Regions from separate parts of the Paraburkholderia sp. RCC_158 genome, predicted to be linked through region 1. Evidence: predicted binding sites of a transcription regulator. Region 1 holds the regulator's gene; the other holds the start of a gene.
What was found. The regulator FNR, encoded in region 1, switches genes on or off when oxygen is low (the NO sensors DNR and NnrR bind a similar motif). The targets are predictions, from matches to a motif close to TTGATNNNNATCAA.
Positions count from the first base shown of each region.

Region 2: the regulator FNR is predicted to act here: its motif matches at 4,552-4,565, upstream of AB6809_RS28510 (universal stress protein).

Region 1 is NZ_JBFUPM010000001.1:501,727-510,337, forward strand. It holds gene AB6809_RS02255 (methyl-accepting chemotaxis protein) at 7-1,647, opposite strand; gene fnr (fumarate/nitrate reduction transcriptional regulator Fnr) at 2,182-2,970, shown strand; gene AB6809_RS02265 (SUMF1/EgtB/PvdO family nonheme iron enzyme) at 3,096-4,424, shown strand; gene AB6809_RS02270 (SDR family oxidoreductase) at 4,505-5,248, opposite strand; gene AB6809_RS02275 (LysR family transcriptional regulator) at 5,356-6,279, shown strand; gene AB6809_RS02280 (VF_A0006 family four-cysteine protein) at 6,351-6,653, shown strand; gene AB6809_RS02285 (LysR family transcriptional regulator) at 6,707-7,630, opposite strand; gene AB6809_RS02290 (MFS transporter) at 7,703-8,611, shown strand, end outside.
Region 2 is NZ_JBFUPM010000020.1:62,199-70,809, reverse strand. It holds gene AB6809_RS28530 (response regulator) at 1-545, shown strand, start outside; gene AB6809_RS28525 (ATP-binding protein) at 546-1,982, shown strand; gene AB6809_RS28520 (CBS domain-containing protein) at 2,050-2,739, opposite strand; gene AB6809_RS28515 (zinc-dependent alcohol dehydrogenase family protein) at 2,887-3,927, opposite strand; gene AB6809_RS28510 (universal stress protein) at 3,970-4,443, opposite strand; gene AB6809_RS28505 (DUF2964 family protein) at 4,833-5,129, opposite strand; gene AB6809_RS28500 (porin) at 5,208-6,356, opposite strand; gene AB6809_RS28495 (choline ABC transporter substrate-binding protein) at 6,624-7,577, opposite strand; gene betC (choline-sulfatase) at 7,651-8,611, opposite strand, start outside.

The sequences.
Region 1 (8,611 bases):
CGACTTCTACTGGGCCGACACGAGCCAAGCACCCGCATCGCTGACATCATTCGAGCGATGCGCATGCGAGTCGCGCGTGACGCGACGTTGTTTCGACGTGGCGTCGTCGAGCTTGAAGGTGCTGACGGTCTGCGTGAGTTGCTGCGCCTGGTCTTGCAGAGCCTGCGCCGCGGCGGCGCTTTGCTCGACGAGCGCGGCGTTTTCCTGCGTCACCTTGTCCATCTGCGTGACGGCGTGGTTGATCTGCTCGATGCCTTCGCTTTGCTCCTTGCTCGACGAACTGATCTCGGCCACGATTTCCGTCACATGGCGAATGCTCTTCACGACTTCGCCGATGATCTGTCCGGCTTCCTCGACCATCTTGCCGCCGGTGCCGACCTGACTCACCGAGTCGGCGATCAGCTCCTTGATTTCCTTCGCGGCAACGGCGCTGCGCTGCGCGAGGCCGCGCACTTCGCTCGCGACCACCGCGAAGCCGCGCCCGTGTTCGCCCGCGCGCGCCGCTTCCACCGCTGCGTTGAGCGCGAGAATGTTGGTCTGGAACGCGATGCCGTCGATCACGCCGATGATCTCGACGATCCTGCGCGACGACTCGTTGATGGCGGTCATCGTGCTCACGACCTGGTTCACGGCTTCGCCGCCGCGCACCGCGACATCCGACGCGCTCGACGCAAGCTGATTGGCCTCGCGTGCGTTATCGGCGTTCTGCTTGACCGTCGACGTCAACTGCTCCATCGCGGCCGCCGTCTCTTCGAGCGAGCTCGCCTGATGTTCGGTACGGCTCGACAGGTCCATGTTGCCGCTCGCCACTTCGCGCGTCGCCTGGCTGATCGTGTCCGTGCCCTGGCGCACTTGCGCGACGATGCCGTGCAGATTGCCGGTCATGCGTTCGAGCGCGGTGAGAAGGCGGCCCACTTCATCGGTCGAATCGATGTGCAGATGATGCGTGAGATCGCCGGCCGCGACCGCTTCGGCGAGAACGACCGCACGGTTGATCGGCCGCGTGATGGTGCGCGTGATGAAGATGCCGGTCGCGATCGCGATCACCGTGGCGAACAGCGCAAGCAGAATCATTTGCAGCTTCGCGTTGTGCGCTTCGGCGACGGCTTCGGCGACATCGCGCGCCATCCGGTCCGCCTGCACGTCGACCATCTTGTCGACGAGAACGTAATAAGCGTCCTGCAGCCGCGCCATGTCGCCCTGATAGACGTCGCGCGCGTCCTGCTGCTGGTTCTTGCTGACCAGATCGAAGAAGCTCTTAACGCTCACGCCGTAAGCCGAGCGCGCGTCGAACTGCTGCTTGAAGAGCGCCCTGGTTTCATCGCTCGTCAGGTGCTTTTCGAGCTCGGCGTAGGCTTGCGCATTCGCTTTGCGGATCGCCGCGTAGTCGTCCATGTACTGCTTGGCTTTATCGGGCGACGTGGTCAGCAGCAGATTGCTCAGAATGCCGTTTGCCTTGTATCCGTTGCTCTTGATCTGATTGCTGAGCGCGATCAGCGTATACCGATTGCTGACGATCTCATCCATCTTCGTGTTGGTCGACTCGAGATGCTCGATACCGACGACAGCCGTGCCGACCAGCAGCGCGACCATCAGCGCAAAGGCGGAGCCAAGACGAACCCCGATTTTCAAATTCGAAATCTTCATGTGTCTAATTCCTTCCCCAACCGCTCGATAAAAGTTGTCGCGAAGCGCGCGCAGGTCACCGCATTGCGGCACCGCCCCCGCTTCGGCGTGAACACATCCGCCTCGTCTCAAGGCGGTTCACTCGATGACGCCGACATGGGCGCGTTGTAGTCCGCCCCTTTCTCGTTGCCGCCGCATTCTTCAGACAATATGACGACAAAAACTCCTAAACCTTGAGAGTGGTGTGCGCGAGAAAGAAAAAAATTCGCCAAACGTTTGCGAGTGCGCGGGAAAGTCGCTGGTTGACGCAAACGTTGAGTAAGAGCTCGCGCGGGCGGGAAAGCGCATTCGGACGCTTCCGCGTTTGGAGGACGCAAGGCGCGGCGTTCTGACGTCGCTCAAGAGGCTTGAGCGCGGGAGCGCGTCATTTTGCCGCGAAACGGGGGACAGAGCCGGTGGGACAATCAATCATTACCTCCTGACATCGGCTCAGACATGTTGACCCCTACCGTTGTGATTCCCGCCCCGCCTTCCGCCCCGACTTCCGCCCCGAGTTTGGCCCCGGCTCCCGCCGTTCAGGCCGGCTCCGCCGTCACCTCGCCCGCAGCGCGAGCCAGCCGCCGGGCGACGCCGCGTGCCGCCACGCGCACGCCCACCCGCAGCGCCGCGCGCTGCTCGAGCTGCTCGATGCGGCAGTTGTGCATGCCGCAAGGCTTGTCGAACGACGAACTTTCCAAACTCGAAACGCTGATCTGCTCGGCGCGCTCCGTGCATCGCGGGGAAGCGCTGTACCGCAGCGGCGACCGTTTCGACAACATTTACGCAGTGCGCTCCGGCTCGATGAAAACCGTCATGGCGCACCGCGACGGGCGCGAACAGGTCACGGGCCTGCGGCTTGCCGGCGAAGCGCTCGGCCTCGACGGCATCAGCGAAGACCGGCACGCGTGCAGCGCGCTCGCGCTCGAGGACAGCACCGTGTGCATCGTCCCCTACACCGCGCTCAAGTCGCTGTGCCGCGAAATCGGCTCGATGCAGGAGCGCCTGCACAAGCTGCTCGGCGAGCAGATCGTGCGCGAAGCCGCCCAGATGATGGTGCTCGGCTCGCTGTCGGCGGACGAACGGGTCGCGGCCTTTCTGCTCGACGTCTCCGAGCGCAACGCGCAACGCGGCTATTCGTCGGCGGAGTTCAATCTGCGGATGACGCGCGAGGACATGGGCAGCTACCTCGGCATGACGCTCGAAACCGTGAGCCGCACGCTGTCAAGATTTCAAAAGCGCGGCCTGATCGACACGCAAGGCAAGCACATTCGCATCGTCGATCTGGACGGCTTGCGGCAGGTCTAAACCCCGCGCACAGGGCCGGCCGCGGCCCTTTGCACGTTTTTCCGGCGGGTCTTTTGCCTTGGCATGGCAACTGCGAGCGGGTACAGTCTTTGTTTAGTCCGTCCCCCGCAAGGAGACCCGGCGAAATGAACCGCGATCCCCGCCCGCATCACCCGCTCGTTCAGCGTCTGATCGACGCGCGTCAAGTTACCGACGCTCTCTTCTCCATCGTCAAGCCCGAGTTTCTGTACGAAAGACCGATCCGCGAGCGGCATCGCATCGTGTTTTATATCGGTCACCTCGAAGCTTTCGACCGTAATCTGTTCGATCAGCGTCTGTTCGAACTGCCCGCTTTCGATCCCCAACTCGATCAGCTTTTCGCCTTCGGCATCGATCCGGTTGATGGCGGCTTTCCCACCGATCAACCAGGCGACTGGCCTTCGCTCCAGACCGTGCGCGAGTATGGCCTGCGCGCTCGCGAACAGATCGACCGCGAACTGCGCGCGCTGACCGATTCCGCGCGCGTCGATGCGTCGGAGCAATTGCTGAATGTCGCGATCGAGCATCGGCTGATGCACGCGGAGACGCTTGCGTACATGCTTCATCAATTGCCGCTCGCACAGAAAGTGACCGAGCTGCGCGAGCCTGTCGTGACCGGTCCGGGGCGCGCGAACGGCGTATCGTCGATGGTCCGGGTGCCTGCGGGCTCGGCCACGCTCGGGATGCGGCGCGACGGCGGCCGCTTCGGCTGGGACAACGAGTTCGGCGAATTGCAAGTGGACGTGCCGGCCTTTGAGATCGACCGCTATATGGTGACGAACGGCGCGTTTCGCGCGTTCATCGACGCGGGTGGTTATCGCGAGCCGAAGTGGTGGTCGGAGCAGGATTGGGCGTGGAAGGAAGCCGAGGGCATCGAGCATCCGGCATGCTGGTCGCGGCGCAGCGTCAACAGCGAACGTAACGGTGAAGACAGCGGCGAAGGCAGCGGCCGTCGCGACGAATGGACGTTGCGCACCATGTTCGACGACGTGCCCTTGCCGCTCGACTGGCCCGCGTACGTCAGCCACGCCGAGGCGAGCGCCTATGCGTGCTGGGCCGGCAAGGCGCTGCCCACCGAAGCGCAATGGCAACGCGCCGCGCAGGGCGCGCCGCACGTGGGCTCGGGCAACTTCGATTTCCGTAGCTGGGACCCTCGGCCCGTCGACGCTTATCCCGACAACGTGAGCGCATTCGGCGTGGAAGGCCAGTTTGGCAACGGCTGGGAATGGACGTCGACATTGTTCGACGGCTTGCCGGGGTTCGAGCCGTTTCCGTTCTACCTGGGTTACTCGGCCAATTTCTTCGACGGCAAGCATTTCGTGCTGAAGGGCGGATCGGCGCGCACCGCGCAGTGCATGTTGCGGCCGACGTTTCGCAACTGGTTTCAGCCGCATTATCAGTACGTTTATGCGGGGTTCCGCTGCGTGAGCGCGTGACGAATCACGCATAAGAGAACAAGCCTGCCGAAAAAACCGGCAGGCTTGCTTATGCGTCGCTTCCTGCTCGCGCGACTCGATCAGGCGTTGAAACCGCCGTCGATCGTCAAGCTCGCGCCCGTGACAAATGCCGCTTCCGGGCTGACAACATACGCGACCATCCCTGCGATTTCATCCGGCCGTCCATGACGCGGAAGCGCCATGAAACCGTGCAGCATCGACGCGAAATCGCCAGATTCAGGGTTCATGTCCGTATCGGTCGGACCGGGCTGCACGTTGTTGACCGTGATGCCGCGCGGACCGAGATCGCGCGCGAGACCTTGCACGAGTCCGCGCAACGCGGACTTGCTCATTGCGTACGCGGCGCCGCCGGGAAACGGCATGCGTTCGGCGTTGACGCTGCTGATGTTCACGATACGGCCGCCCTCGCCCATATGCGGCAACACCGCCTTCACCGCGACGAACACAGCGCGCACGTTGACTTGCAGCGTTCTGTCGAAGTCTTCGAGCGAGAACGTCTCGACCGGGCCCAGCGCGAGCACGCCCGCGTTGTTCACGAGAATATCGATCTTGTCGAATTTGCCGGCGACATCGTCGATCGCGCGGCTCACCGCGGCGGCATCGCCCGCGTCCGCTTGCAATGCGAGCGCGCGGCCGCCCTGCTGCTCGATGCTGCCGGCGAGTGCCTGCGCGGCCGCCGACGAACCCTTGTACGTGAACGCTACCGTCGCGCCTTCCTTCGACAAACGTTGCACGATTGCCGCGCCGATGCCCCGGCTGCCGCCGGTGACGAATGCAACTTTGCCAGTCAGATTTGCAGTCATGTCTTGCTCCAATGGGTGAGTGAGTGGAGAGCAGTATCGTCCTGACATTCCCCTTCGACTAGCGTGTGATCTAGACTATCTCTTTCAACTATTTGTCCGAAATCGCCGTGGAGCCTCTCAACCTGATCGAATCGTTTGTGCTCAGCGCAGAGCACCTGAGCTTCTCGGCGGCGGCGCGCCGGCTCGGCCTGACACCGGCCGCCGTGAGCAAGAACGTGGCGCGGCTCGAGACCTCGCTGGGTCTGCGGCTCTTTCAGCGCAGCACGCGCAAGCTCACGCTGACGACCGAAGGCGAGAAGCTGTTGCGCGAAGTCGCCGCGCCGTTCACCGCGCTGCAAGACGCGTTTGCCGGTGCTGCCGTCCAGGACGGCAGGCCGGCGGGCACGCTCAAGGTGAGTCTGGGACTGGCATTCGGCCGCGAATATCTGGTGCCCTTGCTGGGCGAATTCCTCGAGCACTATCCGGCGATCGTGCCGGATTGGCACTTCGACAACCGGCCCGTCGATCTGATCGCCGACGGCTTCGACGTCGCCATCGGCGGCGGCATTGAACTGACGCCGGGAATCGTGGCGCGCGAGTTGGCGCGCACGCATGTGATCGTGGCGGCATCGCCGGCTTATATGGCGACGCGCACGATGCCGAGGCACCCATCCGAACTGAGCGCGTTCGACGGAATCGTTCGCCGCTCGTCGACAACCGGCCGGTTGCGCGCGTGGACGCTGCAGAACCATGTGGGCGAGCAGTACCAGGCGGAGTGCCGCACGCGCATGATTTTCGACGACCCCGAAGCGATCGCGCACGCAGCGATGCACGGCCAGGGCGTCGCCTTCCTGCCGATGCCGCACGCAGCGCCCTGGCTCGCAAGCGGCGCGCTGATGCGTCTCTTGCCGGCGTGGTACGCGGACCAAGGACCGATATCGATCTACTACCCGAACAAAAAACTGTTGCCGGCGAGGACGCGCGTGTTTATCGATTTCGTCGTCGATGCATTTCGAAAGCAGAAGCTCGCCGCGAAATTCGACGGCCGATAAGGCGGCGCGTGTCCACCTATAACGCACATGCTACGATTATCTGCCGTCATCTCAGCGAGCTTTCCGCACTCATGCTCAGACTCGTTTATGTGCTTGTTTCAGCAGCGCTCGCCGCGCCGCTGCCGGCTTTCGCATTCGGAGGCGGGAATCCCGAGTACGACCAATGCATTCTGAATTCGCTCGCAAATAGCCAGAGCAATTACGCGGCGCGCGCCATTACCAATTCGTGCATCGCGCTCTACAAAAACGGTGCACTGCTGTTGCCGCGTGAAAGGGCCTATCACGTGTGTGTCTTGCAGAATGTGCAGAGCGTGCGAGGCGCGTTTGCAGTCAACGAAATCTTGCACGCGTGCCGTCGGCAGAATCCTATGTGAGGCGATGCGGACTCACGTTGCGCAACCGCGCTTGTTCTAATCAACCCGCCGCCCTAAAGCGCGACGCTTTCGAGCCGCGACGCCAGAAACTCCACGAATAGCCGCGTGCGCGCAGGCAGGCGCCGCGTAGGCAACCATAGCGCCTGCAACGGCAGCGGCGACAGTTCATAGTCGGTCAGGATCAGTTCCACGCGACGCTGCTGCACCAGTTCGCCAATCTGCCAGTACGCGGCCCGGCCAATACCGAGACCGCTCGCAACGGCGTCGTTGATCGCCGCCGTGCTGTTGCTTTCAAAGCGTCCGCGCACCTGCACCGACTCCTCCACTCCGCGTTTGCTGCGATAGCGCCACAGCGAGGCTTCCGGTAATGACGAGCGGATCACGCAATCATGCTGCTTCAAATCAGCCGGCCGCAGCGGACGCCCGCGCGCCTCGAGATAAGCGGGCGACGCGAACGTCACCCGGCGGATGGTGCCGAGCCGCCGCGCAATCAGATTCGAGTCAGGCGTCTCGCCGATACGGATGGTGACGTCCGCGCCGCTCGTCGCCGGATCGTCGTACTCCTCGGACAGATCGAGCGACGCCGTGAGTCGCGGATAGCGCGCGAGAAACGCCGCCACCAGCGGCGCGATATAGCGCGGACCGAAGAGCGTCGGACCGCAGATACGCAGACGCCCCGACACCGTAGTTGCGTGCTCGGCCAGTTCGGCGCGCGCCATCGCCAGATCGGCGAGCACCTGCTTGATGCGCGTGTAGAACTGCTCGCCCGCCGTGGTGAGCCGGCACTGCCGCGTGGTGCGCGCGACGAGCAGCGTTCCCGCCTCGCGCTCGAGCACTTGCAGCGAGCGGCTGACCGCTTGCAACGACCGGTCGAGCCGTCGCGCGGCTGCAGTCAGGTTGCCTTCCTCGGCAATCGCGACAAAAACCTCGAGGTCGCGCAGCGATCCATTATCCATTTTTTCGGGAGAAAGAGTCATTTTCCGCCCCGATTATCTATCAGAGAAGCGCGAGTAGCATACGAAGCATCGTTCTCGCGGAGCCACCTGCGTATGCCATCGACCAATCAGAGTCCTGCCGCCGTTGCGACGCCCGCATCCATCGCGACGCGCCCTTATGCGATTGCCGTCGGCATCGCGGTACTCGGTTTGTACGCGTCGCAAGCGCTCGTCAACGATCTCGCCACGTCTGTCGGACTCGGCGCGTGGGCCAACATGGTGACGATGCTGACGCTCACCGGCTACGCCGCCGGCCTGCTGCTTCTCGTGCCGCTCGTCGACCTGTTGCCGAACCGGCCGCTCATCATCGCGACGCTCGGCGCGCAAGTGTTGGCGCTCGCCGTTCTCGCCGCCGCTCGCGAGCCGGTGGCCTTCCTCGCGGCGTCGTTTTTCGTTGGGCTGACGTCGAGTGCGATCCAGATGCTCGTGCCCGTCGTCGCATCGCAAGCGCCGGAGGCCGATCGCGGCCGCGTCGTCGGCGACGTGATGAGCGGCCTGATGCTCGGGGTGCTGTTGTCGCGGCCGGCGGCGAGCCTGATCGCCGGCGCGTTCGGCTGGCGCAGCTACTACGCGATCGACGCCGCCGCGCTTGCCGTCATGTCGGCATGGCTGTGGACGCATGTACCGGACCGGCGTCCCGTTCATCAAAGCTCGTATGCCGCGTTGATCGGCTCGCTGCTGCATCTGATCCGCGACGAACCGGTGCTGCGGCGGCGCGCGCTGTACCAGGGTCTGTTGATGGTGTCGTTCAACCTGTTCTGGACGAGCGTGGCTTTGAAGCTCGCGAGCGCGCCGCTGCGGCTCGGCCATGTCGGGGTGGGTCTGTTCGCGCTGGCCGGCGCGGGCAGCACGATCATCGCGCCGGTCGCGGGACGTCTTGGCGACCGTGGCCTCGACCGGCAAGCGACCATCGCCTTCCACTCGATCGTCGTATTGGCAAGCTGCATCGCGCTGCTCGGCGGA
Region 2 (8,611 bases), on a different contig from region 1:
CGCTGGACACCACGAGCTACGCGCTCGTCGTACTCGATCTCGGCCTGCCGCGCGTGTCCGGCATGGATCTGCTCAAGCGAATCCGCGACGCCGGCAACGACGTGCCGGTGCTTGTGCTGACGGCACGCGGCACGGTGGTGGACCGCGTGAGCGGTCTGGAGGCCGGCGCGGACGATTACCTCGGCAAGCCCTTCGACCTCACGGAACTGACGGCCCGTTGCCGCGCCTTGCTGCGCCGCGCGCAGGGCCGCAGCGTCGAGCTGATCCGCTATGGCGATCTCACGGTGAACCCCGCGGCGCAAACGGCCCAGCTTGCCGGCACGCGGGTGCCGCTCACGTCGCGCGAATGGGCAATCCTGCTGCAATTGCTGACCAACCAGGGCATTCCGCAGTCGCGTTCGCGTCTCGAAGAAAGCCTGTATGGCTGGCAGCAGGAAATCGAAAGCAATGCAATCGAGGTGCACATCTCCAACCTTCGCAGAAAGCTTGGCGCAAAGCTCATACGAACCGTGCGCAATATCCGCTATGTGGTGGAGAAAGAGTAAATGAGCGCATCCATTCGCAGGCGGCTCATGCTGCTCGTGCTCGGCAGCATCGCGGCGGTCTGGGCGATTGCGCTTGCGTCGAGTTATCGTGAGGCCACGCACGAAGTCGGCGAATGGGAAGAAGCGCGCCTCGCGGAAGTCGCGCAGGTGCTCGCGCTTCTCGACCGGGCCAACCTCGCCACGCTTGCCAACGCGCACATCGACGTGCGCGAGGAAGAAAGAGGCGGCGCGACCAGTGCGAGCGAGAACGACGACGACGACTCGCTGCCGCGCGACGCGCTCTTTCAGGTGCGCACGCGCGACGGCGACGTGATTGCCGGCAGCCCTGCCCTGCGCGCGCTCGGTGCATGGGACCTGCCGCTGCCGGCGGTCACGGGCACGCAAGACGTCGTGCTGGACGGTCAGACGTATCACTCGTTCACGCTGCGCGGCACGGCGCTCGGCCACACGGTGCGCGTATTCGAGCAGGCCAATACGCGCAGCGATCTGGTCAGCGGAGTGGCGAGCCGTATCGCGCGCCCTGCCCTGATTGCGCTGCCGGTCCTCGCGTTGCTCGTGTGGTTCAGCATCGGCTGGAGCCTTGCGCCGCTGCGCGTGCTGTCGGATGCAATCCGCTCGCGACATATCAACCGCCTCGAGCCTGTCGAAATCGGCGACGCGCCGACCGAGGTGCGCCCGCTCGTCGACGCGCTCAATCTGCTGCTCTCGCGTCTGCACTATTCGCTCGAACGTGAACGCGCGTTTACCGCCGACGCCGCGCATGAACTGAAGACGCCGCTGGCCGCCATCAAGGTCCAGGCACAGGTTGCGCTCGCCGAGCCCGACCCGGCGCGGCAGCGACTCGCGATGGAGCGCGTCGTGCAAGGCGTGGATCGCAGTGCGCGGCTCGCCGAGCAATTGCTGCTGCTCGCACGTCTGGACATGCATGAAAAACTGTCGACGGCACCGCTCGCGCCTGGGTCGCTCGCGAAGCATGCCGTGCTGGCGAACGCCGGCAACCTGCAGCAAAAAAACATGCGCGCGATGCTCGACTGCGACATGCAGGCCAAGATCGATGCGGAGCCCGTGCTGATCGGTATCCTGTTCGACAATTTGCTGGACAACGCAATCAAGTACGGAAGCGAGGACGGCAACATCGAAATTTCGGTCAAGAGCGCGACCGAGCCGCTCGATAATCGCGTTGTCGTGACCGTGCGCGACGACGGCCCCGGTGTGGCCTCGGCAGATGTCGCGCGTCTGACCAGCCGGTTTTTTCGCGCCACCGGCAACCAGGCGACCGGCAGCGGTCTTGGCCTCTCGATTGTCGCGCGCATCGCGGAACATTTTGGCGCGACCGTGCGCTTCGGGCCTGGCCTCGAGAGCCGCGGACTCGCCGTGGAACTATCGTTCCCCGCCTCTGGCGCCGCGCCTGACGAGCGACTGAAGGCCGCGGCCTAGCGGCGGTTGGTATCGCAGGCGACGCGGGTGTCGGGCACGCGCAGAAGTACGGAGCTACTTTCCGCTACTAGATACCCGGCATCATCTGATACGGCTCGGTGTGATCTTCCACACGCTTGACGCCGGGTATGTTCTGCGCCGCGACGCGCACGGCATCCACTGCGTCGGCCGACTGGAAAACGCCCCATAGATGCACGACGCCGTCTGTCACCACGATATTGCGGCCAGCAAAGCCCCATCTGCGCCCCGCCAGTTCGCCCATGAGGACCGCGCGAATTTCCGCGTCCGAGAGCGTGGCGTCCGACACCGGTTCATGGGGCACGCTCGCGAGCGCCTGGACGAGATTGGCACGACTCACGATGCCGACCACCTGTCCCCGTTCCGTCACCGGCACGCGTTTGATGTGCCGTGCTTCGAGAATGCCCGCAACTTCGCCAAGCGGCGTGTCAGGCTGCACGGTCACCACATCGGTCGTCATCACATCGCTCACCTTGGCCGCATGCGTCTTGACGTAATCGCGCGCCTCGTGCCTCGCGGACCAGAAATCGAGCCACGACGCGCGCCTGGTCTCGTCGGTTCCGATCTCGCTGCGGCGAAGCAGATCACCTTCGCTGATGATGCCGACGATGCTGCCGTCCGTATCCAGCACTGGCGCGCCGCTGATGCCGTTATCGACAAACATCTTGGCGACCTGACGAATGGTCATGTCGGGCGTGGCCGAGACAACGGCGTCGGTCATGACATCGGATGCGCGCATGGTAAGCCTTCTGAAGGTTGGGCGTTGAAGCGAGGGGCAACGCGACAAACCCCTGTGCTATTCAAGGTTAGGCGTGTGCGGCACCGTTCTGTTTGACGTGGATCATGTCGGCGAGGCTCGAATGCCGGCTGACGCTCGAACGAGCGTTTACGCCACTTCGATGATGACCTTCAATGCATGAGATCGGGCCGCATCGCCGAAAGTCTCGTAGGCTTTCAATACATCGTCGAGCTTGAAGCGATGCGTGATCAGGCTCGCGGCGTCGAGCCGGCCGGCGCGCACGGTCTTTAACAGCATCGGCGTACTGACCGTATCGACGAGACACGTCGTGATCGAGATGTTGCGATCCCACAGCGATTCCAGACGCAGATCCGCCTTCACGCCATGCACGCCCACGTTGGCGATGACGCCACCAGGCGCCACCAGCGCCTGGCATAACTCGAAAGTTTCGGGCACACCCACGGCCTCGATCACGCAATCCGCGCCCGTTCCGGCGGTGAGCTTCATGACCTTTGCCACCGGATCGTCGACGCCGCTATCGACGCACGCCGTCGCCCCGAAGCGCGACGCCACTTCCAGACGGTAAGGGTCGCGGTCGATGATCACTATCTGCGCCGGCGAATAGAACTGCGCGGTAAGCAGCGACGCGAGTCCGATCGGCCCCGCGCCGACAATCGCCACCGTGCTTCCCGGTTCAACCTTGCCGTTGAGAACACCGCATTCAAAGCCGGTCGGCAGGATGTCGGAAAGCATCACTAGCGCCTCTTCGTCCGCGCCTGCGAAAATGCGGTACAGGCTTGTTTCCGCGTGAGGAATGCGCACGTACTCCGCTTGCGTGCCGTCGATCCGGTTGCCAAGAATCCATCCGCCCGTCGCGCAGTGCGAGTACACTCCGCGCCGGCAGTAGTCGCACTTGCCACACGACGAAATGCACGAGATAAGCACAGGGTCGCCCTCTTTCAGCGTGCTGACGGCAGCGCCAACCTGATAGACGATTCCCACTCCTTCATGGCCGAGAATGCGCCCCGGCTCGCAGGTGGGGACATCGCCCTTCAGGATATGCAGGTCGGTGCCGCAGATCGTCGTGCGCGTCACCTTGACGATGGCGTCGGTGGGCGACGCGAGTTGCGGCATCGGCCGCTCGTCGAGCGATGTTTGCCCGGCGCCGTGATAAACCAGTGCTTTCACGAGATGACTCCAATGATCAGAGAGACGAGCGGCTAGTTCAGATCAAAGCGGCGCCTCGCGCTTTGCGTCAGTGGGCTCGCGAACCAGCAGAACGGGGCACGTCGCATGGCGGAGAAAACGCTCCGCAACGCTGCCGATCACCATGCGCCGCAATCCGCGCCGTCCGTGAGTGCCCATCACGACAAGGTCCGCGCCGCTCCACTGAACGAAGCGCAGCAACGTGCCGGCGATGTCTTCGGCGATGCCCCGCGTTTCCACGATCTCCGTGTCGCCCACGACGTCCATCTCGCGCATCTGTTTCTGTGCGCCATCGAGCAGCGTGGTTCCGACCTGCCGCGCGGCGCCGCTCAGAAGATGCGGATCGCAAGCGCCTGCGTAGGTGAACGCGGCCGACTGATCGAGCACGTAGACGGCCGTCAACCTGCCGCGCGAGAGCTTCGTCAACTGAATCGCTTCGCTCAGCGCGCGCTTGGCTGCGTCGCTGCCGTCGAGTGCCACCACGATGTGTGCGTACATGTTTGCCTCCGCCCGATCTGCACGTTTCCGTCGACCGTTGCGGCAGCGAAAGCCACCTGGAGCAGCGAGTCGATGAGAGAATCATGAGCGCGTATCCGCATCTGACGATCGACCTGCGTCAACGAGGTCGCAGCGCCGCGCACGGTGCGCATCGTTTGGTTCAGTGCAACGCTCGTGGCGGAAAGAACGACTGGCAACGGACGGCGCGAAGACGCGCCCGCCTATGCGCTCGTCGAAACGGGCACTGGAAGGTTCAATGTATTGATGATGAGGAGACAGCGTCAGAGCAGGGTCTGGCCGCTGGTGGTGGCAATGCTTGGTGGCAAAGCTTGGTGGCAATGCTCGGAGCGCCGCTGACGTCAGCAAGCGGCCGCCACGCAGCGAGGCGATCATGAGTTGCCGTCGCGTGCGGAATTGAGCAACCACACGAAGCACGCAACGCCACCGACTACACCGGCAACGCCATAACGAAAAAATGACGGCTCGTCGAACAGCAAGCCTCGGATCGACACCCCTATGCCCGCGAGCGCCACAAAAACGGCGATTGCCGAAAATAAGATCCTGCCGTCCGAGCCAGTCATGATGTCCTCCAACGCGATGATTAAAGTCGTAACGACATCATCGGTCAGAAGACGTGGGCGCTCTTGATCGAGGTCAAGCGTAAGAGCCGCGATGGTGCGACGCATTGCGCTCTGTCTTCGGCGGCTGCAAATTAACGGCTAAATCCAGGCGGATTACCGCTCACAGAAATCCGCCGCGCCGCTTCAGAACGAATGGCGCATGCCGATGCGCACATCAGCCTGCGTGCTGGTCGACGACGGCGTGAAGCTATAGCCGATCACCGCGTTCACACCATCCGATGCGCGCAGATAATCGCCCGAGATGTACACATCCGTGCGTTTCGACAACAGGTAGTGAAGCCCGAGCGAGCCCTGATTCCAGTGGTTTCCTTCAAACCGCGTGTGCTGATAGCCGCCGTAGAGCATCAACGCCGGCGTGAACGTATACGAAGCGCCGCCCTCATAAACCTGCATATGCGAGGTCTGGCCAAGGCCCTTGATCGTCGTGTAAGTGAAGTTGCCGCTCAGCATCACATTGCCGATCGTATAAGCGGCGCCGACTGCAAACGCGCCCTGCCTGTCGACCGGAAATGAAGTCGAGCTATACAGATCTGTAACCGCGCCGGTTGCAGGATCGACGGAAACGGTCGGCCTGCCGAGGAAAGTATGCGTGCCGATCATCGCGTACGGATCGAACGCATAGATGCCGAACGGGTTGTTCAACTGCGTATAAGCGGCGCCCATGTTGAACGGACCGTGCTCATAGCGCGCGCCCACGCTCCATGCGCTTTTCTGATGGAAGTCGCCGGCCGTGTTGCCGAACGAGTACATGCCGCCGAAAGAAAAGCCGGATATATCGGCGGAGAGAAACTTGATCGAGTTTGGCAGCCGGTCGCCGTTCATCCGGTCGAAGTCGCCCTGGTGAATCGCGTAACCGCTTGCCCACGCGGATATGTTGTACAGGTACGCGAATTCTTCGGTCATGTCGAGCTGGTTACCAAACGACAAGGTGCCCCAGTTGTTCTTCAGACCGACATACGCCTGGCGTCCGAACTCAGCGCCACCGAATCCAAGTTGTCCATTGCCTACGTGGAAACCCGACTCGAGTACGAATACCGCCTGCAAGCCGCCGCCGAGATCTTCGACGCCCTTGAAGCCGATCCGGTTGCCATACGAAATGCCGTCGTCGAACTTCACCTGGTGGGAACCACCGGCGTTGTTCACGTACGTAATGCCGGCGTCCAGAATGCCGTACAGCGTGACGCTGCTTTGTGCATGGACAGCCGTTGGCGCACATACCGCACTTGCTGCAATAGCGAGTCCCGAAAGACTGACGGCATTTCTCTTCTTCATCTAATTCTCCCCTGCTCTATGCCTGCACAATTCGTTGGATAAAGCGATCCCTGCCGCGCGGCTTTCAGGCGTGCGGCATTTCTCGCATGACGGGCAGTTCGAAACCGGTTGAGACCGGTCGATAAGACCTGGCTGCTATTTGTTGAGCATTAAAATTCCGCCAGGCCGGCATCGACGAGTCAAGAATACGGGTCCAGATTTACGGCGAATCGATTGGATGCGACATGAATCTGTCGCCTCGCGACCTGGCGATTGCAATGGCCTTTGTTATTTCACACCGAGCGCCGTTTGCACGGCTTGCAACCCATTGGCGCCATTCGCGGTGCTCACGCCGTCGAGCCACGCTTTGAGCAGATCGGGATGACGCTTGAGTGCTTCGGTTGCGGCCACATCGACACTGGTTTTCTTTTCCAGTACTTCAGTAATCACGCCGTTTTCCAGGTCGACGTTAAACGTAAGCTGCCTGAAAAGACGGCCGACATTCGGACACTGCTCCGCATAGCCGCTGCGCGCAACGGTGTTCACGGTGGCGCCGCCGTAGTTCGGACCAAAGTACTTGTCGCCTCCGTCCAGATACGACAGTTTGAACTTCGTATTCATCACATGCGGCTCCCACGCAAGAAAGACGATCCACTTCTTCTCACGCACGGCCCGCTCCACTTGTGTGAGCATGCCCGTCTCACTCGATTCCACCACCTTCCAGCTATCGAGCCCGAACGCCTTGTCGTCCACCATTTTCTTGATGTTCTGGTTGGCCGGCGCGCCCGGTTCAATGCCGTATATCTTGCTGTCGAACTTGTCGGCATTCTTCGCGAGATCCGCGAACGAATGGACGCCGGCCGCCGCCACATAGTCGGGCACCGCAAGCGTGAACTTCGCATTGCTCAGGTTCGGATGCACGACCACGATCGACTTTTCTTTTTCGAAAGGTTTGACGACCGGCGCCTGCGCGGGCATCCAGTTGCCGAGGAATACGTCGATTTGCCCTTTTTTCAGGCCCTGATACGTAATCGGCACCGACAGGTTCGCGACCTTCTGCTTATAGCCGAGCGCCTTCAGCACGACGCCGGTCATCGCATTCGTTGCGTCGATGTCGGTCCATCCCGGCCCCGCCATGTTGACCTGCATGCACGATTGCGGCTCGGCGGCCGACGCAAAGCTCGCCGCCGCGCATAGCAGCGCAACGCCGGACATGGCCTGTTTGAATAGCTTGTTCATCATCGCGGCTTCCTGTGAGTGGGTGAATCGTTAGCGTGGAGCGTCGGGCGTAGCGGTGCAAGACAAGTGGGACAACTCAGTGCGCGACTGCGGGAAAGCGCGCCATCGCCTCGAACGTATCGAGGTCGATGTGGTTGCGCATATAGCGCTGGCTTGCATCGACGAGCGGTTGCCAGTCCCATGAAGCAACCGTGCCTTGCGTGGTCGCGGCGAAGTGAAAACGGCGACGACGCTGGCTCTGCAGCACCTCCTGATGCAGCGCGGCGAGATTCCAGCGAGCGGCAATCTCTTTGCGGAATGCTTCGACCTGAGCGGCGTACTCCGCGTTGAATGCGAGATTCGCGCGCTCCAGCGGATCGGCCTGCACATCGTAGAGCTGATCAGGATCGGCCGGCGTGTGAATGAACTTGAAGCGCCCGCGCCGAAGCATGACGATCGGTGCAATTGCACCTTCAGCGAGGTACTCGCCGATCGCTTCATCATGACCGCCCCGCTCTCCCAGAAGATGCGGCATGAGACTATGTCCGTCGAGCGAATCGGGCCACGCCGCGGGTGGTTCGCCACGCGCGAGTTCGACAAGCGTGGGCAGCAGATCGAGATGCGATACCGAAGCAGTCACACGATGCGCGTCGAATTGCTGCGGCGCATGCACGATTAGCGGCACGCGGCAACCACCTTCGAAGAACGTCATCTTGTACCAGAGTCCGCGCTCGCCGAGCATTTCGCCGTGGTCGGAAGTGACGACAATGATCGTATCGTTCGCGAGCCCGGCCTCTTCCAATGCTTCGAGAATCGCGCCGAACTGATCGTCGACATAGGAAATCGCGCCGTAATACGCACGCCGTGCGTTGCGGATCTGCTGCCCGGTCGGCGGCGTGCGATCGGTTTCGCAAACGTGACGCAGGCGCTTCGAATGCGGATCGGCTTCGTCGAATGAATCGCGGTGCATGGGCATGTTGATCTCTTCGTCCTGGTACATGTCCCAGTACTTCTGCGGAATGGCATACGGATCGTGTGGATGCGTCAGCGAGGCGACC